DNA from 2 places in the Pseudarthrobacter sp. 1G09 genome. Region 1 is predicted to be linked to the other one. Evidence: predicted binding sites of a transcription regulator. Region 1 holds the regulator's gene; the other holds the start of a gene.

Region 1 (9,401 bases):
ACATAGTTCTTCTGGTTCAGCGTCTTGGGCCGGATGGTCCTGCCCCGGCTGGAGAGGATGTCGTGCGTCAGCACATCCACAGGGTTCTGGAGCGACTGGCTCCGGAGCAGTGCCACCAGCTGCTGCAGGACCGCAGGGGTGATAACGGTGCCGCGTGCCACCAGTCCACGGACTTCCTGGAGGAGCCGCATGATCCTGGGAACGTCGCCGGCCGGGCCGCTGAGGGAAAGTTCGTTGCCGCGGACGTGGAAGTTGACGTCCGGAAACTGCTCCTCGATGTACCGCAGCGCCTCATCGTGGCTGCCGAGTGACTGGACCATCTGATCGGAATTGTCGAAAAGGACTACCTCGGTCCGGACGCCGGGAAGGGTGTGGGGAAATTCCCCGGCAGTGCCCTCTCCCGTGTTGAGCCGGCGCTTTCCGTTGGCTGATTCAGTCATGGTGCTGGCCCGCAGGCCTGTGGTCCCCTCGAGGTAGATTCTGCTGTCGTCCCGGTGCGGGAAACCAGTGCCTGGTTTCTGCGTTCCGTGATCCTTTTATCTTACGCCAGCGCACCCCGCCTGCCGGTAAAGCCGGACATCCACGGGCCCTCGGCATCCACATGCACCACGGAGCAGTCAGCAAAAACGCCCCGGCAGGATCGGTCATAAGGTATCAACTTCATATCGTCCTCATATCGTTCCCGTTGCAGTTCTGCCCCACGGCCGGAACAGGGCAAATCGCTTCGCCGGGCTGTGCAATGCTGGAAATCCAGCCACGGCTGTGACATCGGGCCAGCCGGGGAACGGCCCTCACGACAGGAAAGGAAAGGCACAAGTGCCGGATACCGTTGCGCCCCGCCGGGCAGGTCGACACGTGGGCCGCGCCCGCGCGATCATGCTGGCAGGCGTCCTGACGGTCGTGCCGATCCTTGCCGGTTGCGTTGCAGAACCTGGCCCCTCCCCCACGGGCACCCTTCTGACCGGGCCTGCCACCACGGGAAGCCCGGAGCCGCCCTCCACCAGCGCCCCGCTGGAAACCACGCAGTCCTCCAACAAGGCGCCCGTCTACTGGATCGGCCGCAGCAGCAGCAACGTCTTCCTGTACCGGGAGTTCCGGGATGTTCCCGAACAGGAGAACCCGGTCACGCGCGCACTGCGTGCCATGATGTCCGATAAACCCCTTGACCCTGACTTCTTCACCCCGTGGCAGAATCCCGGCAAGCTGGCCACCTCGATTTCCGGCAAGGACGTCATCACCGTCGACGTCTCCGAGGACGCTTTCAACAGCAACCTTGATGCGGACATGGCAGCCCGGGCAGTCCAGCAGCTCGTCTACACGGCCACAGCTGCCGCAGCCAGTTCCGGGTTGATCGACTCCGGCCAGCAGATCCGGGTACGGATCCTGGTGGACGGCCACACCGACTACATGGCTTTCGGGCAGGTCCAGCTTGGCGCCCTGATGACCAGGACGGCGGGCCTGGTTGCTCCTGTCTGGATCATCGATCCCCAGGAAGGCTCCGAAGTCGCGGACGGCAGCGTCAAGATCACCGGACGCAGCACATCGGCCGGCGGCAAGCTTCGCTGGCAGATCCTGCGAACCCAGGACAACGGCGCCAAAGCGCCCTTCCTCACCGGCGAAACCACGGCGTCATCGGAACAGGGGCAGGCAGGGGTATTCACGCTGGCCCTGACCCTGCCCGCCGGAGACTACGAGCTGAGGGTGGCACAGGCCGGGTCTGACGGCGGGCCGGACCAGTTCGAAGACAACCGGTCCTTCAAGGTCAGGTAGCGTCCCAGCGCCCAAGAATGTCGCTGGAGAGCACGACGGCGGCAGGACCGGCCGTGGATGAGCGCAGCACGTGGTGGCCCAGGAGGGCCGTGACGGCTCCGTGGTCGCAGAGGCGCGTCACCTCCCGGGGGCTGATTCCACCCTCGGGGCCCACGATGAGGAGCACTTCACGGGTTCCGGTGCCGCTGGCACCGTCCCAGCCTTCCAGGACAGAACGGAGCGGCCGCACTGCGTCTTCGTGGAGGATGACCGCCAGGTCCGCGTCTTCCACTGCGGCAGCAAGGGCCGCGGTGTCGACGGCGGGACGTACCTCAGGGATCCAGGCCCGCCGCGCCTGTTTGGCCGCGGCCCCCACCACGGACTGCCACTTGGCGTGCGCCTTGGCCGCCCGGTCACCCTTCCACCGGACGATGGAACGTTCGGACTGCCAGGGGATGACGGCGTCGATGCCCAGTTCAGTGGCGGTCTCGATGGCAAGCTCATCACGGTCACCCTTGGCGAGGGCCTGCACCAGCACCAGCCGGATACTGGGGCGGACCTCCTCCACCAGGGCACCGCACCGCACGGTGAGGCGGGTGCCGGCGGCCTCGGCCACCGTCCCGCTCATACGGGTACCGGCGCCATCGACGATGTCCACGGCTTCACCCGCCGCGAGACGCTTTACGGCAACCGCGTGGCGCGCCTCCGGCCCTTCCAGGACAAACTCCATGCCCTCCTCCAGCCCGTCGAGGGATCCGGCGGAGGTAAAAAAGACGGGGTTGCTCACCGCTACAGGTTACCCAGCCGGTCCCGCAGCTTCGCGAACATCCCGCCACTGGCGGCGAGCTTGCCTTCGGTGATCTGTTCTCCGCGGAGCTTGGCAAGCTGCCGGAGGAGCTCCTCCTGGGCTGCGTCGAGCTTGGCCGGCGTTTCCACCTGCAGGTGCACCTTCAGGTCACCGCGGCCGTATCCGCGCAGGTGGGTGACACCCAGTCCGCGAAGAGTGATGATTTCACCGGACTGGGTACCCGGCTTCACGTCGATGTCCTGGGTTCCGTCGAAGGTCTCCAGGCTGACGTCGGTGCCCAGCGCCGCGGCGGTCATGGGGATGTTCAGGGTTGCGTGCAGGTCGTCGCCGTCCCGCACATACGTGGCGTCGTTGTTGACGCGGACCTCCACGTAGAGGTCGCCGGAGGGGCCGCCCGCGGGGCCGGCTTCGCCCTGCCCGGTCAGCTGAATGCGTGTTCCCGTTGCAACGCCGGCGGGAACCTTGATGGTCAGGGAGCGGCGGCTCCGGATGCGGCCCTGGCCGCTGCATTCATTGCAGGGATCTTTGATGACCGTGCCGAACCCCTCGCAGGTGCCGCACGGTGCAGCGGTCATGACTTGGCCAAGGATGGAACGGACAGCGCGCTGGACCTGGCCGCTGCCGCCGCAGATGTCGCAGCGTTCGGGGTGCGTCCCCGGACGGCAGCATGACCCCTCACAGGTGGGGCAGGTGACTGCAGTGTCCACCTCAAGTTTTTTGTTGACGCCAAAGACGGCGTCGCGCAGTTCGATGCGCACGCTGATGAGTGCATCCTGGCCGCGGCGGACCCGTGAGGCGGGTCCGGACGATCCGCCGGCGCCGAAGAACGTGTCGAAGATGTCCTGGAAGGCAAAGCCCTGGCCGGCGTAGCTTCCGCCGCCAAATCCGTTGTCGGTGCCGTTCTCGTTGCCTGTGGTGTCATAGACCCGGCGTTTCTGCGGGTCGGAGAGGACTTCGTAGGCGTGGGTCACCGCCTTGAAGCGGTCCTGCGCATCTTCGCCCGGGTTGACGTCGGGGTGGAGTGTGCGGGCCAGCTTGCGGTAGGCCTTTTTGATTTCTTCTCCGGTGGCTTCCGGTGAGACTCCAAGGACGTCATAGTGGCTGCTCAAAGTTCGTATCTCTTCCTTGTTGTACTGCCTGCGGTTGGGCTGCCGTGCGGGCCCGGCGGCTGTGGTGCCGGGGCGGGCCGGTCAGGGACCCAGGATGCGGGAAAGGTAACGGGCAACTGCCCTGACGGCCGCCATGGTATTGGGATAGTCCATCCGGGTGGGACCCAGGATGCCGATCTTGGCCACGCTGTCCGGGCCGTAGCCGGTGGCCACGACGGACGCCTCGGCCAGGCCGTCATAGGGGTTTTCGCGGCCGATGCTGACGGCCACGCCACGGTGGTCCTGCGCCATGTCGCTCAGCAGCCGCAGCATCACCACCTGCTCTTCCAAAGCTTCCAGCACGGGGCCGATGCTCAGCGGAAAGTCGACATTGGACCGGGCCAGGTTGGCCGTTCCGGCCATGACCATACGGTCCTCGCGGCTGCTGTGCGCAAGGATCTCCAGGGCATGGGCCAGCGACTGCGCCGCCTGCCGCTCCCCCGGACTGACAGAGGAGACGACGGCGGGAAGGGCCTGGGCCAGCCGGGCCAGCGGTGTTCCGGCCAGGGTTCCCAGGAACCGGGTACGCAGCGCGGACAGCGCTTCGTCCGCGAGGTCCTGCCCGACGTCAATGACACGCTGCTCCACATTGCCGCTGTTCGCGATCAGGACCACCAGGACCTTGCGCGGGGCCAGCAGGACGAACTCGATGTGCCGGATCAGTGCCCGGCTGAGGTGGGGGTACTGGACCACCGCCACCTGGTTGGTCAGCTGGGACAACAGCCGCACGGTGCGGTCGAGGACGTCGTCGAGGTCGTCGGATCCCTCCAGGAGGGACTGGATGGCGCGCCGTTCGGCTTGCGAGAGCGGCTTCACGGCCGAAATCTGGTCCACGAACAGCCGGTAACCCTTGTCCGTGGGAATCCGGCCGGCGCTGGTATGCGGCGCCGTGATGAGGCCCTCGTCCTCAAGCGCCGCCATGTCGTTCCGGATCGTGGCGCTGGAAACCCCCAGGTGATGCCGTTCCACCAGGGCCTTGGAGCCTACCGGCTCGCGGGAGTGGACGTAGTCCTCCACGATGGCCCGCAGTACTTCAAGCTTGCGCGGCTCACTCACACTCCACCTCCATCCAGTCGGGGTGGATAAGCCACCCGTTCCTTCCTGCCAGTCTGCACGCACTCGAACATGCACTCGAACTGTTAGCACTCGACATGCCCAAGTGCTAACAGTCTATTATGCCTTGGCCCGTTGTTAGCATTGGTACCGCTCCGGGCGAAATTCCGGGACAGCACCTACGGCGAGGCGGAGTGACCATGGATTACCGGAACTGGGGCCCGCGGGACATGTCCGCTCCCGCGCGCACGCAACTGCCTGAAGTGCCCGTGGAACGGGGCATGGTGCTCGAAGACGTACAGTCCGGGTGGGTGGGGGCCGTCACCCGGGTGGAAAAGTCCGGCGGCATGCATGTGGTGGCCCTTGAGGACCGGCGCGGAAAGTCGCGGACCTTCCGGCTGGGATTCGGGTTCCTCCTTGAGGGCCGTGCCATCAGGCTGATGCCACCGGCGCCCCGGCCCGCACCGGGCGGTCCGGCCGCCGGGCGCACCGCCTCGGGCTCCGTACGCGTCGCAGGCCAGCGCGCACAGGTGGCCAAGGCGAGCCGCATCTGGGTGGAAGGCAAGCACGACGCCGAACTCGTCGAGAAGGTATGGGGAGACGACCTCCGGGTGGAGGGCATCGTCGTCGAACCCCTGCATGGCATCGACGACCTCGCCGGGGCCGTGAAGGAATTCAGGCCAGGGCCGGGCCGCCGGCTGGGCGTGTTGGTGGACCACCTGGTCCCGGACTCCAAAGAATCCCGTATTGCTGACGCTGTCATGGCCGGCCCTGGCGCTGCGGGCAACGTCCTGATTGTCGGCCACCCCTACGTGGATGTGTGGCAGGCCATCCGGCCCTCCGTGCTGGGCATTCCGCAGTGGCCGTCCGTACCGCGGGGCCAGGACTGGAAAACCGGGATCCTCAAGGCGTTCGGCTGGCCGCACTCCACTAAGGAGGACATCGGGCTCGGATGGCAGAAACTGCTCGGCGCGGTCCACACCTACGCAGACCTGGAGGCGTCGCTGCTGGGCCGGGTAGAGGAAGTCATCGACTTCCTCACAGCACCCTGACGGACGCCGGACCGGCAAACACCAGTATTCTTGATACTGCGGTGGCCCCCGCGATCCGCAGCGGGCCCCGAAGCATCAACTGCATCCCCAGCATCAATTGCACTTTTCGAAGGAACAGACTGTGGCAGAAAACGCACGCGAGCACAGGGACGGCCAAAGCAGCACCGGCCGTTCCGAATACCACGGCGTCCCCGCGAATGCGCTGCCGCTCACGGCCAGCGAGGACCGGCAGTGGGCCACCCTGGCGCACTTCGGCGGGATCCTGGGATGCGTTCCCGCCCTGCTGATCTTCCTTATTTTCCGCGACCGAGGGCCCTTCACGGCCCAGGAGTCCAAGGAGGCACTGAACTTCAGCCTGCCGCCCACCATCGCAGCGGTAGTGGCGAACATCCTGGTGTTCATCCCCGTGGTCGGAAACATTTTTGCCGTGATCGCCACATTGATCTGGATTGCACTGACGTGCTTCTCGGTGGCGGCAGGCATCCACGTTAACCGCGGCCAACCGCACCGCTACCAGTTCAACCTGCGCTGGATCAAGTAGTCCCCGTCGGCTCCCAGCCCTCGCAAGCTCGGTCCGGGGCCCTCGCCGACGTGGGCCCACCCGCAGCAACCCAGTCTCTCGCAAGCTCGGTCCGGGGCCCTCGCCGACGTGGGCCCACCCGCAGCATTCCCTCGTTAGTCGGGCAGGATCCGGCGGACCACCGCGTCGGCCAGGAGCCGGCCCTTCAATGTCAGGACCAACGTCCCCCGGAATGCTGCGCCCGGCTCCACCAGCCCTTCGGCAATCAGACCGGCGATCTGGTTCCGCCCTACAGTGTCCAGGCTTGCCACTTCCAGCCCGGACTGGAGGCGCGCCTCAAGCATGACCCGTTCTACGTTCCGGGTCTCTGCGTCCAGGGTTTCGCGTCCTGCAGCCGGTGAGTTTTCCTGCGCCAACCGGCCGGCGTACGCGCTTGGGTGTTTGACGTTCCACCAGCGCACACCGCCCACATGTGAGTGCGCGCCAGGCCCAATCCCCCACCAGTCATCGCCACGCCAGTAGGCAAGGTTGTGCCGGCAGGCCTGTTCGGGCGTGCGCGCCCAGTTGCTGACCTCGTACCACTCCAGGCCTGCAGAGGTGATCAGGCGGTCGGCGAGCTCGTACTTGTCGGCGTGATCGTCGTCGTCAATGCCCGGGACCTCGCCGCGCCTGATCTGCGCTGCCAACTTCGTGCCGTCCTCAACGATCAGCGCGTAGGCGCTGATGTGGTCCGGCTCGTACGACAACGCGGTTTCCAGGGAGTACTGCCAGTCGGCCAGCGACTCCCCCGGCGTCCCATAGATCAGGTCGAGGCTCACTGCCAGGCCGGCGTCACGGGCCCACTGCACGACCTGGGGAACCCTGCTCGGGGTGTGAGTGCGGTCAAGGACCTTAAGGACGTGCGGAACGGCGGACTGCATCCCGAACGAGACCCGCGTAAAGCCGGCATCCCTGAGCACAGCCAGGGACTCCGGTGTCACCGAATCCGGATTCGCCTCAGTGGTCACCTCGGCGCCATCCTCGATCCCCCATTGGTCGATGGCCGTCCGAAGAATCAATGCGAGGTCGTCGGCGGGCAACAGCGTGGGTGTGCCGCCACCGAAGAAGACAGTGCTGAGCTTTCGGTCCGGTACACCGGACGCCTTGAGCGCCGTGGCCGCAAACGCCACCTCGGATGCTGCCGTAGCGGCATATGCATCCTGGGAGGCACCGCCGCCGAGTTCGGTGGCAGTGTAGGTGTTGAAGTCGCAGTACCCGCAGCGCACGGCGCAGAAAGGGATGTGGACATACAGCCCGAACGCGCGGTCGCGGGCGCCGACGGCCGCCTGCGGAGGCAGGATGCCGTCCGACGGCGCCGGGTCACCAAGGGGAAGTACGCTGGGCATCAGCGGGTACCCCGCTGCGCGGTGGTCACTTCTTCTTGGCCTTGTCCTTCGATTCGTCGGTGGTGAGGGCGGCGATGAACGCTTCCTGCGGCACCTCCACGGTGCCCACCATCTTCATGCGCTTCTTGCCTTCTTTTTGCTTCTCCAGCAGCTTGCGCTTTCGTGAGATGTCACCGCCGTAGCACTTGGCCAGGACGTCCTTGCGGATGGCCCGGATGCTTTCGCGCGCGATGATCCTCGAACCGATGGCCGCCTGGATGGGCACCTCGAACTGCTGCCGCGGGATCAGTTCGCGGAGTTTTCCGGTCATCATCACGCCGTAGGCATAGGCCTTTTCGCGGTGCGTGATGGCACTGAAGGCATCCACCTGTTCGCCCTGGAGCATGATGTCCACCTTCACGAGGTCGGCAACCTGCTCACCGTCGGCTTTCCAGTCCAGGGAGCCGTAGCCACGGGTTTTGGACTTGAGGATGTCGAAGAAATCAAACACGATTTCCGCCAGCGGCAGGCGGTAACGGATTTCCACCCGGTCCTCGGAAAGGTAATCCATGCCGCCCATGACGCCGCGGCGTGACTGGCACAGTTCCATGATGGCACCGACGAACTCGTTGGGGGCCAGGATGGTGGCGGAAACCATGGGTTCGCGGACCTCGGCGATCTTGCCGGTGGGGTACTCGCTGGGGTTGGTCACGCGGACCACCTTCTTGTCCTCCAGCGTCACCTCGTACTCCACGTTCGGAGCGGTGGAAATGAGGTCGAGGTTGTATTCGCGCTCCAGGCGTTCGCGGGTGATCTCGAGGTGGAGGAGGCCCAGGAAGCCCACGCGGAACCCGAAGCCCAGCGCTGCGGAGGTTTCGGGTTCGTACACCAGCGCAGCATCATTCAGCATGAGCTTCTCAAGGGCGTCACGCAGTACCGGATAGTCGGCACCGTCCAGCGGATAGAGGCCGGAGAACACCATCGGCTTCGCGTCGGCGTAGCCAGGGAGCGACTGGGCCGCCGGCTTGGCCAGGTTGGTAACGGTGTCGCCCACCTTGGACTGGCGGACGTCCTTCACGCCGGTGATCAGGTATCCCACTTCGCCGACGCCCAGGCCCTTGGAGGGTGTGGGTTCCGGGGAGCTGACGCCAATTTCCAGGAGCTCGTGGGAGGCCCTGGTGGACATCATCTGGATGCGTTCACGCGGGTGGAGCATGCCGTCCACCACGCGGACATAGGTCACCACGCCGCGGTAGGTGTCGTAGACCGAGTCGAAGATCATGGCACGGGCCGGGGCGTCGGGATTGCCCTCCGGTGCCGGCAGGTCGCGGACAATCTTGTCCAGGAGGGCTTCCACGCCAACACCAGTCTTGCCGGACACGCGCAGCACGTCCTCGGGATCGCCGCCGATAAGGCTTGCAAGCTCCGCTGCGTATTTTTCCGGCTGCGCTGCCGGAAGGTCGATCTTGTTCAGCACCGGGATGATGGCGAGGTTGTTTTCCATCGCCAGGTACAGGTTGGCAAGCGTCTGGGCCTCAATACCCTGGGCCGCGTCCACCAGCAGGACTGCGCCCTCGCAGGCGGCGAGGGACCGTGACACCTCGTAAGTGAAGTCCACGTGGCCCGGGGTGTCGATCATGTTCAGCGCGTAGCTGACGCCTTCCACTTCCCACGGCATGCGCACAGCCTGCGACTTGATGGTGATGC
Region 2 (9,418 bases), 1.2 Mb from region 1:
AGGCCGCTGCCGCCGTCGAGGTTGCCCGCAAGGAACTTGCCGCCGAGAAGTGCTCGCTGCTGGCCATCCTGGTCAACCGGGCGGACCCGGACGACGTCGAGGCTATCGCTGCCGCCATCAAGCCCGGCGCCTCCAAGCGTCCCGTCTATGTCCTGCCCGAGCTGGAGGAGATCGCCCGCCCCACCACAGGCGAGGTGGCCGCGGCCCTGGGCGTCCGGCAGATCGCCGGCCGGGCCGACATGGAACGGGACGTGAAGGACATCAAGGTGGCCGCCATGAACGTGGGCAACTTCCTCAACGTGCTGGACGAGGGCGCCCTGGTGATCGTGCCGGGGGACCGGGCGGATGTGATGGTGGCGTGCCTGGCGTCATCGTTCTCGCCGGAGTTCCCGGTAGCCTCCGCCCTCATCCTCACCGGCGGGCTCGCCCCGGATGCCAACATCTACCCGCTCCTGGCCCAGGCGCCCTTCCCCGTTTTTGCCGCCGGCGCGGACACCTACACCGTTGCCCGGCGCGTGTCCGAGGTCCGCAGCGAGATCTGGTCCGGGCACCGCCGCAAGGTGGCCTCGGCCCTGGGCCTGTGGTCCCGGCGCGTTGACGAAGCCGAGCTGGTGGAGCGGCTGCACCTGCCCCGGCCGGAACGCATGACGCCGCTGCGGTTCCTGCACGACCTGATCGAACGTGCCCGCGCCCAGCGGCGCCACGTGGTGCTGCCGGAGGGAACAGACGTGCGCATCCTGCGCGCCGCCGAGATCCTGCACCGCCGCGACGTCTGCGATCTCACGGTCCTCGGACCCGAAACGGACGTGCGCGAGCTGGCCGCCTCCCGCGGCATCGACCTCACCGGCATCAACATCGTGGACCCGGCAACCTCGGAGCTGCGGCAGCAGTTCGCCGAGAAGTACGCCGAACTCCGCGCCCACAAGGGTGTCGACCTGGCCAAGGCGCTCGAAATCATGCAGGACGTCAGCTACTTCGGCACCATGATGGTCCAGCTGGGCGTGGTGGACGGCATGGTCTCCGGCGCCGCGCACACCACCGCCCACACCATCCGGCCGGCCCTGGAATTCGTGAAGACCCGCGAGGGCGTGAAAATTGTCTCCTCGGTGTTCCTGATGCTCATGCCGGACCGGGTGCTGGTGTACGGGGATTGCGCCGTCAACCCGGACCCCAACGTGGAGCAGTTGGCGGACATCGCGCTCGCGTCCGCGGAGACGGCAGCACAGTTCGGGGTGGAGCCCAGGGTGGCGATGCTGTCCTACTCCACCGGCGGCTCCGGTTCAGGCGAGGCCGTGGACGAGGTGCGGCAGGCCACCGAGCTGGTGCGGGAGCGCCGGCCGGACCTCGCCGTCGAAGGACCTATCCAGTACGACGCCGCCGTGGACGCCTCCATCGCCGAATCCAAAATGCCCGGTTCGTCCGTGGCCGGGCAGGCCACCGTCTTCATCTTCCCGGACCTGAACACCGGCAACAACACGTACAAGGCGGTGCAGCAGAGCTCCGGGGCTGTGGCCGTCGGGCCCGTCCTGCAGGGCCTGCGGAAGCCGGTCAACGACCTCTCCCGCGGCTGCACGGTGGAGGACATCGTCAACACTGTGGCCATCACGGCCATCCAGGCCCAGGCCTAGGGACAGTACGACGGCGGCACCCGGCTTTGGTGAAAAAGCCGGGTGCCGCCGTCAGAGCGTTCGTTGTGCCTAGCTGTTGTCCGGCTTGGCGAGGCTGTCGTCGTCCTCTTCCTTGGCCGGCTCATCGGACAGCCCCTGCGGGGTCAGGTCCAGGCCCTCGCGGTCCTCGGGCGCCTCGGGGGCGTCCCCGGTTTCGGCGGCCTTGAGGTCCCCGGTATCGTCCAGCGCCGGGTTGGCGCCCTCCACACCCGCAGGGTCCTTGGAACTGGAGGCCCCTTCAGTCCCGCCCGGCTGAAGCGGCGCGGTGCTGCTGGATCCGGTGTTGGTGGGATCGTTCTCTTCGTTTGAAGTGGGGTCGTTCGTCATTGGGAATGTCCTCTCGACGTGGTGCAGCCTGTCCGCCGACCATAGGCACAGCCGGGCTGCATGCGCAAGGAAACCCGCCTGTCAGTGCCGCCACCTATAGTGGGGGTTGAACTGCAGAAGCAAGCCCCAGGAGGCCCCGCATGCTCGTGCTCGTCATCAACTCCGGTTCGTCCTCGCTCAAATACCAGGTGCGGGATGTGGCCGCCGGGACGGTGCTGACCGAGGGGCTGATCGAGAAGATCGGCATGGGCAACGGCGGTGACGGTGACGGTGAAATCGTGGGCCCGCGGGACCATGCTGAGGCGCTGGAGCAGGTGGAAGCGGCCATCCATGAAGAGCTGGGTGACCTGGAGCTCGGCGCCGTGGGCCACCGGGTGGTGCACGGCGGGGAGCGGTTCGCGGAGCCGGTGTTGATCGACAACGAGATCACCCGTGCCATTGAGCGCCTCAACCCGCTGGCGCCCCTGCACAACCCCGCCAACGTCCTGGGCATCCGGGCCATCACCAGGAAATGGCCGGACATGCCCCAGGTGGCCGTGTTCGATACCGCGTTCCACCGGACCCTTCCCGAACATGCCTGGCGTTACGCTGTCCCGGACGAGCTCTACACGAACCACGGTATCCGCCGGTATGGCTTCCACGGCACCTCGCACGAGTACGTCGCCCGCCGCGCCGCTGCGTTGCTGGATCTGCCCGTGGAGGAGTTCGACGCCGTCATCGCCCACCTGGGCAACGGCGCCTCCGTCACGGCGATCCAGGGCGGCCATTCCGTGGACACCTCCATGGGCTTCACCCCGCTTGAAGGCCTGGTGATGGGGACCCGCTCCGGCGACCTTGACCCGTCCATCCTGGTGTTCCTGGGCCGCGCCGGCTGGACCCCCGAGGACCTGGACTCCATGCTCAACCGGGAGTCCGGGCTCAAGGGCCTGGCCGGCAACAACGACATGCGCTCCGTGGTGGAGGCCTCTGAGGACGGTGATGCCAAAGCGACCATGGCGCTCGCCGTCACGTCCTACCGGCTGGCCAAGTATGTCGGCGGCTACCATGTGGCCGTCGGTGGGGCCAAGGCACTGGTGTTCACGGCGGGGATCGGCGAGAACTCACACCAGTTCCGGGCACTGGTGGCCGACCGCCTGGGCGCGCTGGGCATAGAGGTCGACGCCGGGTTGAACACTGCCCGGTCCAAGGAGCCGCGCGTTATTTCCACGCCGCAGTCCGCCATCCCCGTCCTGGTGGTTCCCACTGACGAGGAGCGCGCCATCGCTGAGGCGACGGCCGCCGTCGTAGGTTCCGGCCGGTAGCGGGGAGCTTGGCCTGCGCCGGATCGAAGCGCGGATGGACGAACTCAACACCGCCTCCGCCGCGCTCTGCCAGCGCCTGGGCATGCGGCTGGAGGGCCGCCACGTGGACAAATGGTTCTACAAGGACAAGTGGGCCACGGAGATGATCTACGCGGTGCTCGCGGACGAGTGGCGTGGAGGTGCTTCGGGGGTCCCTACGCCCGGCCCTTGAGGATGAGGTTCCAGTAGACCTGCGGGAAGACGTCGCGATCCACCACCCAGGACGCTTTGCTTTCGTTCCAGGTGGGGATTCGGGGAATGGTGGGCATGGGCCGGTAGCGGTCGTCGAACTCGGCGAACACCACGGTGTCGCGTGAGACAGTGAACGGGCAGACCGAATAGCCGTTGTACTTCTGCGTGAGCGGCTTTCCTTTCCGGGCGGCTACCAGGTTCTTGGCCAGGACCTTGGTCTGTTTGCGCAGCGCCCCGCCGGACTTTGAATTGGTGGTGCCTGCGGCGTCCCCCAGGGACCAGACGTTGGGGTAGCGCAGGTGGCGGAGAGTCTGCCGGTCCACCTCCACGAAGCCGCCCTTATCCGCCGGGGCCGGGAGGTCGGTGGCCTTCAGCCAGTCCGGCGCTGACTGCGGCGGCACCGCGTTGAGGACGTCATACTGCAGGGTTTCCTGGCTGCCTAAGCCGAGGTTGCGGATGGTCGCCTCCCGGCGTGTTGCGTCCACGGACACCAGTTCGCTGTCCGTCCGCAGCTCAATGCCGTACTCGGCGATCTTCCGGTCCAGTTCGCGGTCCACCTCCGGCACGCCGAACACGGTGGGGTAGGGCTGCACCATCACCACGCGGATCTTGTCCAGGACGCCCTGTTGCCGCCAGTAGTCGCAGGCCAGGTACATGGGCTTCTGGCTGGCTCCGCCGCACTTGATGGGCCCGGCAGGCATGGTGAACACGGCGGTCCCGGAGGTCAGGCCGCTGAGGAGGGTCCAGGCTTTCGATGCCAGCTCGAACTCGTAGTGGGTGGCGCCGTGCGGTGAATGGACAGCATCAGCCAGGCCCGGCACGGCGTCCCAGTCATACTGCAGCCCGGGGCAAACCACCAGCTGCCCGTACCCGACAGTTGAGCCGGATGCCAGCGTGACCGTGTTGGTGTTCGCGTCCACGTCCACGGCGGCATCCCGGATCCATTCGACGCCGGGCGGGATCACCGCGGCCTGGCTCCGGACGGCCTCCTTCGCCTGTGCGCGGCCGCCGGCAATGTGGGAAAACAGGGGCTGGTAGAAGTGGTGGTCCTTGGGCTCGACGAGCGCCACGTCCTTCACCCCGTAACGCTCCAGCCGCGCCGCCAGCGACACTCCTGCGTTGCCGCCGCCAATGATGACCACTTCATGCAAAGCGGCCACGGCGCTACTTCTTCTCGGTCAGTGCCGACGCCTTGTGCGCTGCCCGGGCGCCGGTCTTGTCCGACTCCACCACGTACTGCGGTTCATCCTTGCTGGCGCGGTGGGTGTTGCCGTCCAGTTCGAAGTCGCTGGTCTTCTTCTCAACGATCTTTCCGTGCGTCTTGCCCTGGGAGGTGTTCCACTCCACGTGCGTTCCCTTGCTGAGTGACATTGCTGCTCCTTCGGCTTCGTGCGGCGGAAAACAACTGCCCAACAATAGTAAGCATGGTGATCATTTCTGGGTACCTGTGAAGGGGACGGCATCCGGGCGCGGGGGAGAAGGCGGGCGTACGACGGCGGCGCGGGGCCGCCATCGTACGCTCCGCTCCAGGAGGGCCTACTTCAGCCCGGCCCCCGGCAGCAGTTCGGTGGCGCCCAGGGAGTCGGCGATGAACGCGTAGTCCCATGCCCGTTCGCGCCACTGCACGTACCGCCCGGAGGCGCCGCCGTGGCCGCCGTCCATTTCGATCTTCATGAGGATCGGCTCGGATCCGGTGGTGCGGTTCCGCAGTTCCTGCACCCATTTGGCGGGCTCCACGTAGAGGACGCGGGTGTCGTTGAAGGACGTCACGGCGGCGATTTTGGGGTACGCCATGTCGCGCACGTTTTCGTAGGGCGAGTAGGACTTCATGTACGCGTACACGTCAGCGTCGGTAATCGGGTTGCCCCATTCCTCCCACTCGAGGGCGGAGAGGGGCAGGTCCGGGTCGAGGATGCTGGTGAGCGGGTCCACGAACGGCACCTGGGCCACGACGGCCTTGTACTTTTCCGGTGCCATGTTGGCGATGGCGCCCATCAGCAGGCCGCCCGCCGAGCCGCCCAGCGCCGCGATCCGCGAAGGGTCCACCCACCCAGAACCGGCCAGCCAGTCCGTGGCGTCCACGAAGTCCGTGAACGTGTTCTTCTTGGTGAGCTTCTTGCCGTCCTCGTACCAGTGCCTGCCCAGCTCACCGCCGCCGCGGATATGGGCGATCACGAACACCACGCCGCGGTCCAGCAGCGAGAGCCGCGCGATCCCGAACCCGGGGTCCATGCTCAGCTCATATGAGCCGTACCCGTATACCAGGCCGGCCGCCGTCGAATCCTGCCTGATGTCCTTGTGCCGCAGGACGGACAGCGGGATGCGCGTGCCGTCCGCCGCCGTCGCCCATTCACGGGTGGCCACGTAGTCGCTGCCGTCGTAACCGCCCAGGACGGGGCTCTCCTTGCGCAGCAGCAGCTCGCCGGAGGGCTGCTCCGCGGTGGGCAGGACGAAGTCGTAAATGCGCGACGGCGTGAAGTAGGACGTGTAACCCAGCCGGATGACGGGTGCCTCGTAGTCCGAGCCGCCCACCCCTGCGGTGTAGAGCTCCTCGTCAAACGCGGGTTCCACCGGGGCCTGCTGCGCCGGCGTGCCCAGCCCGGCCAGCCCCATCACCTGGACGCGCTCGATGGTGTCCTTGCGGATGGAGGCGATGAGGTGCGTGGAGGTGACGCTGGCACCGTTGACGCGGACGTCGTCGGAATGCTCGACGACGGTCTGCCAGGCCTGCTCCGCCAGCGGCTTTGCCAGCTCGGCGGGGTCCGCCAGGGAGACCATGGAGTTGATGGCGCCGCGGTTGTGGGTGAGCAGGATCTTCTCGGCCCTGACGCCGTCCGGGCCATCGAGCAGGAACGGCTCAGCCTCGTACAGGACGCGCTCGTCCCGCGAAATGACTGTGATGAGCTGCTGTGCGGGGTCGTCGAAGCGGAGCAGCCGGGTTTCGCTGTACTCGGAGCAGCCGATGCCCAGGACCAGGTAGCGCCGGTCCGAGGAGAGCTCGAAGCCGAGCCACATGGCGGTGTCGTCCTCCTGGTAGATCACCGTGTCCTCGCTGACCGGGGTGCCAAGGACGTGCGCCTTCACCTGATACGGGCGCCAGGAGTCATCCACCACGGTGTAGAAGAGACGGCTGCCGTCGGGGGAGAAAGAGACGCCGTAGAAGATGTTTTCAATGACGTCCGGGAGCAGTTCGCCGGTGCGGAGGTCCTTGATCCGGAGGGTGAAGCGTTCGTCGCCGGAGTTGTCCACGGCGTAGGCGTAGAGGGTTCCGTCCACTGTCACGGCGGTGCCGCCCACGGAGAAGAACGGCTTGCCCTCGGCCTCGACGTTGCCGTCCAGCAGGACTTCTTCGCCGGGAATTTCGACGCCGGGCTCCACGGCCGGCGGGGTCCAGTCGGCGATCCTGTCATCGGTGTCGCTGGCGCGGACACGGCACTGGATGCCGTACTCCTTGCCCTCCACCGAGCGGCTGAAGTACCACCAGCCGTCCTTGCGGTGCGGAACCGAAAGGTCGGTTTCCTGGGTGCGGCCCTTGATCTCCTGGAAGATGGCTTCGCGCAGCGGTTCCTGGTGGGCGGTGACCGCTTCCTGGTAGGCGTTCTCGGCCTTCAGGTGCTCCACCACCTCGGCGGACTCCTTGTCCCGCAGCCACTCATAGTTGTCCACGTAGGTGTCCCCGTGGTGCGTCCTTTCGGTGGGCACCTTCTTGGCCACGGGCGGGATGGCGGCGGACGCTGGCGTGCTGGCGGAGTTCTGCAGCGGAGTGGAGGTCATGGACTCAATATATAGACCGGGCACCCCGCCGTGGCCGGCGTTCGCTACCGGGGAAGAAACCCCTCTCGTTTCCCCGCCACCCCCGGTTGTAGGGCACGTAGCACCCGACGCTGGGAGCCCTAAGTGGCAGGGGAGCGGGGAACTCTGGGCGCGGGCGTGGGGGTGAGAGCCGCCGGATGTGGGCGGGCGTTGCGGGGGGGAGCGGGCCTGTCCGGCCGGGGGTGGCAGGCGTATCGTGTTCAGTTCAAGGCACCTGGCTTGGTACAGGCGCCGCCCAGCGTGAGAGGGGAAGATCCATGACCATCCCGCCAGTGCACGAACCGTCGCCGTTCCCGCCGGAGCCCGGTCCGGATCCAACATCGCCTGATCCCACGCAGCCCGGCCACCCAGGGCCTCCGGCGCCCAGCCCGTTCCCCGCTCCCGAGCCTCCCGGACCGCTTCCTGTCCCGGACCCCGGGCCGGCACCCCTCCGCCCTGATCCCACGCGGGATTAGCCGGCCACGTAGAACCCTTCGAATGGGCCCTCTGCAGATCTGCGGAGGGCCCTTTGGCTTGCCCCGGGTCCTGCCCTGGCCCCCAAAAAATCTTCACCGGCTGGGCTTGCATACCTGTGCCGCCGGTGCTAAAAAATCTATATCAGCCACCATAGATCGGCTGAAAACTTACACAGTGTTGGACCACCCTTATGAGGAGGAAGCCATGTTGATGCGAACCGATCCGTTCCGCGAGCTGGACAGGCTGGCCCAGCAGGTCCTCGGCACGGCGGCCCGTCCGGCAGCCATGCCGATGGACGCCTGGCGGGAGGACCATGACTTCGTGGTCGCCTTCGACCTTCCCGGAGTTTCGCCTGAGTCAGTGGACCTGGATGTTGAACGGAACGTGCTGACAGTGCGCGCCGAACGCCCGGACCCCGCCACCAACAACACCGAACTGATCGCCTCCGAACGGCCGCGCGGTGTCTTCAGCCGCCAGTTGATCCTGGGCGACACCCTCGATACGGAAAACGTGAAGGCCAGCTACGACGCCGGTGTCCTGACGTTGCGGATCCCGGTCGCCGAGAAGGCCAAGCCGCGCAAGATCGAAATCGAGATGAAGGGGGCCAAGCAGGAAATCGCAGCCTAATCCCGCTGAAAATCGCTAAGGGATCGGGACGCCGGGCCTTTGTGTTGACTGCCTTCTTGGGCGATTCGCCACTTTGTGCACGCCACAGCGCCAGACAGCGCACCGGCAGCTGTGCCCGCGCTTCCTGATACGGCGGCCCCCGGCTTTCGGCCGGGGGCCGTCCAAGTTACCGGCGGGGATGCCTTGTGATGGGCGTCCCGGCGGGTGTAGAACGGGGATACCGGGAGGATCCGAACGCGTTGTATCTGCCAGTTTTGGGCGATTGCCACTATGGAACGCCACAGCGCCGGTAGCGCATCGGCAGTTGCGAGTGATCCCCTCCGAGACGGTGGCCCTCCGCGTTAATGCAGGGGGCCATCCGCTTGCCGGGGCTGGGTCAGGTACCAAGCTCCAGCATCAGCGCCGGCAGTTCGTCGGCGAGCTCACGGGCCAGGAATCCGAGCGGTCCCATCCTGCTGGCCAGCCGGTCCGCCGCTGCCGCGTGCAGGTGCGTGCCCCAGCAGGCTGCCTGCGCGCCGGTGGTTCCGCGGGCCCGCACACCGGCGATCGCCCCAGCCAGGACATCCCCGCTGCCCGAGGTCCCCAGCCCGCCGTACCCCGTGGTGATCTTCCACAGCCCGGACTCCTCCGGACCAACGCCTGGCGGCCGGGCGATCAGGCCCTGGCAGCTCACCACCGCGCCGAACCTGCGGGCGATTTCGGCCACGTCCGTTTCCAGGTCCTCAGTGTCCCGGCCCAGCAGGATGCCGGCCTCTGTGGGGTTCGGGGTCAGGATCAGCCGCCCGCGCCACGGCCCCACCAGGTCCTCCAGCTCCGTGAGCGCGGCCAGCGCAAAGGCGTCAAGGACGACGGCGGGACCTCCTTCCCGGCCGGACGCGCCGGAGCCTGCGCCGCCGTCGTCGTGCTTCCCACCGGCTTGCCCGTCGCCGGCAGCGTCCCCTGAAGAACCGGCTGCTTCTTCGCGGGCCAGGAGCGCCTCAAGAAGCTCCCGTGCCA

Evidence for each region. The regulator HrcA, encoded in region 1, represses chaperone genes, less so after heat shock. The targets are predictions, from matches to a motif close to TTNGCACTCGNNNNNNNCGAGTGCNAA.
Region 2: ACP3TD_RS16325 (Hsp20/alpha crystallin family protein) is a predicted target of HrcA. The motif match lies at 7,900-7,926, and genes of this name have one in related genera.

What each region holds. Positions count from the first base shown of each region.
Region 1 covers NZ_CP188306.1:2,351,690-2,361,090, forward strand. Annotated here, with positions in the region: gene ACP3TD_RS10830 (PhoH family protein) at 1-440, opposite strand, end outside; gene ACP3TD_RS10835 (GerMN domain-containing protein) at 817-1,770, shown strand; gene ACP3TD_RS10840 (16S rRNA (uracil(1498)-N(3))-methyltransferase) at 1,763-2,536, opposite strand; gene dnaJ (molecular chaperone DnaJ) at 2,539-3,666, opposite strand; gene hrcA (heat-inducible transcriptional repressor HrcA) at 3,748-4,761, opposite strand; gene ACP3TD_RS10855 (DUF3097 domain-containing protein) at 4,959-5,810, shown strand; gene ACP3TD_RS10860 (DUF4870 domain-containing protein) at 5,932-6,351, shown strand; gene hemW (radical SAM family heme chaperone HemW) at 6,486-7,715, opposite strand; gene lepA (translation elongation factor 4) at 7,741-9,401, opposite strand, start outside.
Region 2 covers NZ_CP188306.1:3,531,185-3,540,602, reverse strand. Annotated here, with positions in the region: gene pta (phosphate acetyltransferase) at 1-1,628, shown strand, start outside; gene ACP3TD_RS16355 (hypothetical protein) at 1,698-1,994, opposite strand; gene ACP3TD_RS16350 (acetate kinase) at 2,135-3,295, shown strand; gene ACP3TD_RS16345 (GNAT family N-acetyltransferase) at 3,330-3,506, shown strand; gene ACP3TD_RS16340 (NAD(P)/FAD-dependent oxidoreductase) at 3,490-4,686, opposite strand; gene ACP3TD_RS16335 (DUF2945 domain-containing protein) at 4,691-4,897, opposite strand; gene ACP3TD_RS16330 (S9 family peptidase) at 5,063-7,300, opposite strand; gene ACP3TD_RS16325 (Hsp20/alpha crystallin family protein) at 8,000-8,422, shown strand; gene ACP3TD_RS16320 (ADP-dependent NAD(P)H-hydrate dehydratase) at 8,799-9,418, opposite strand, start outside.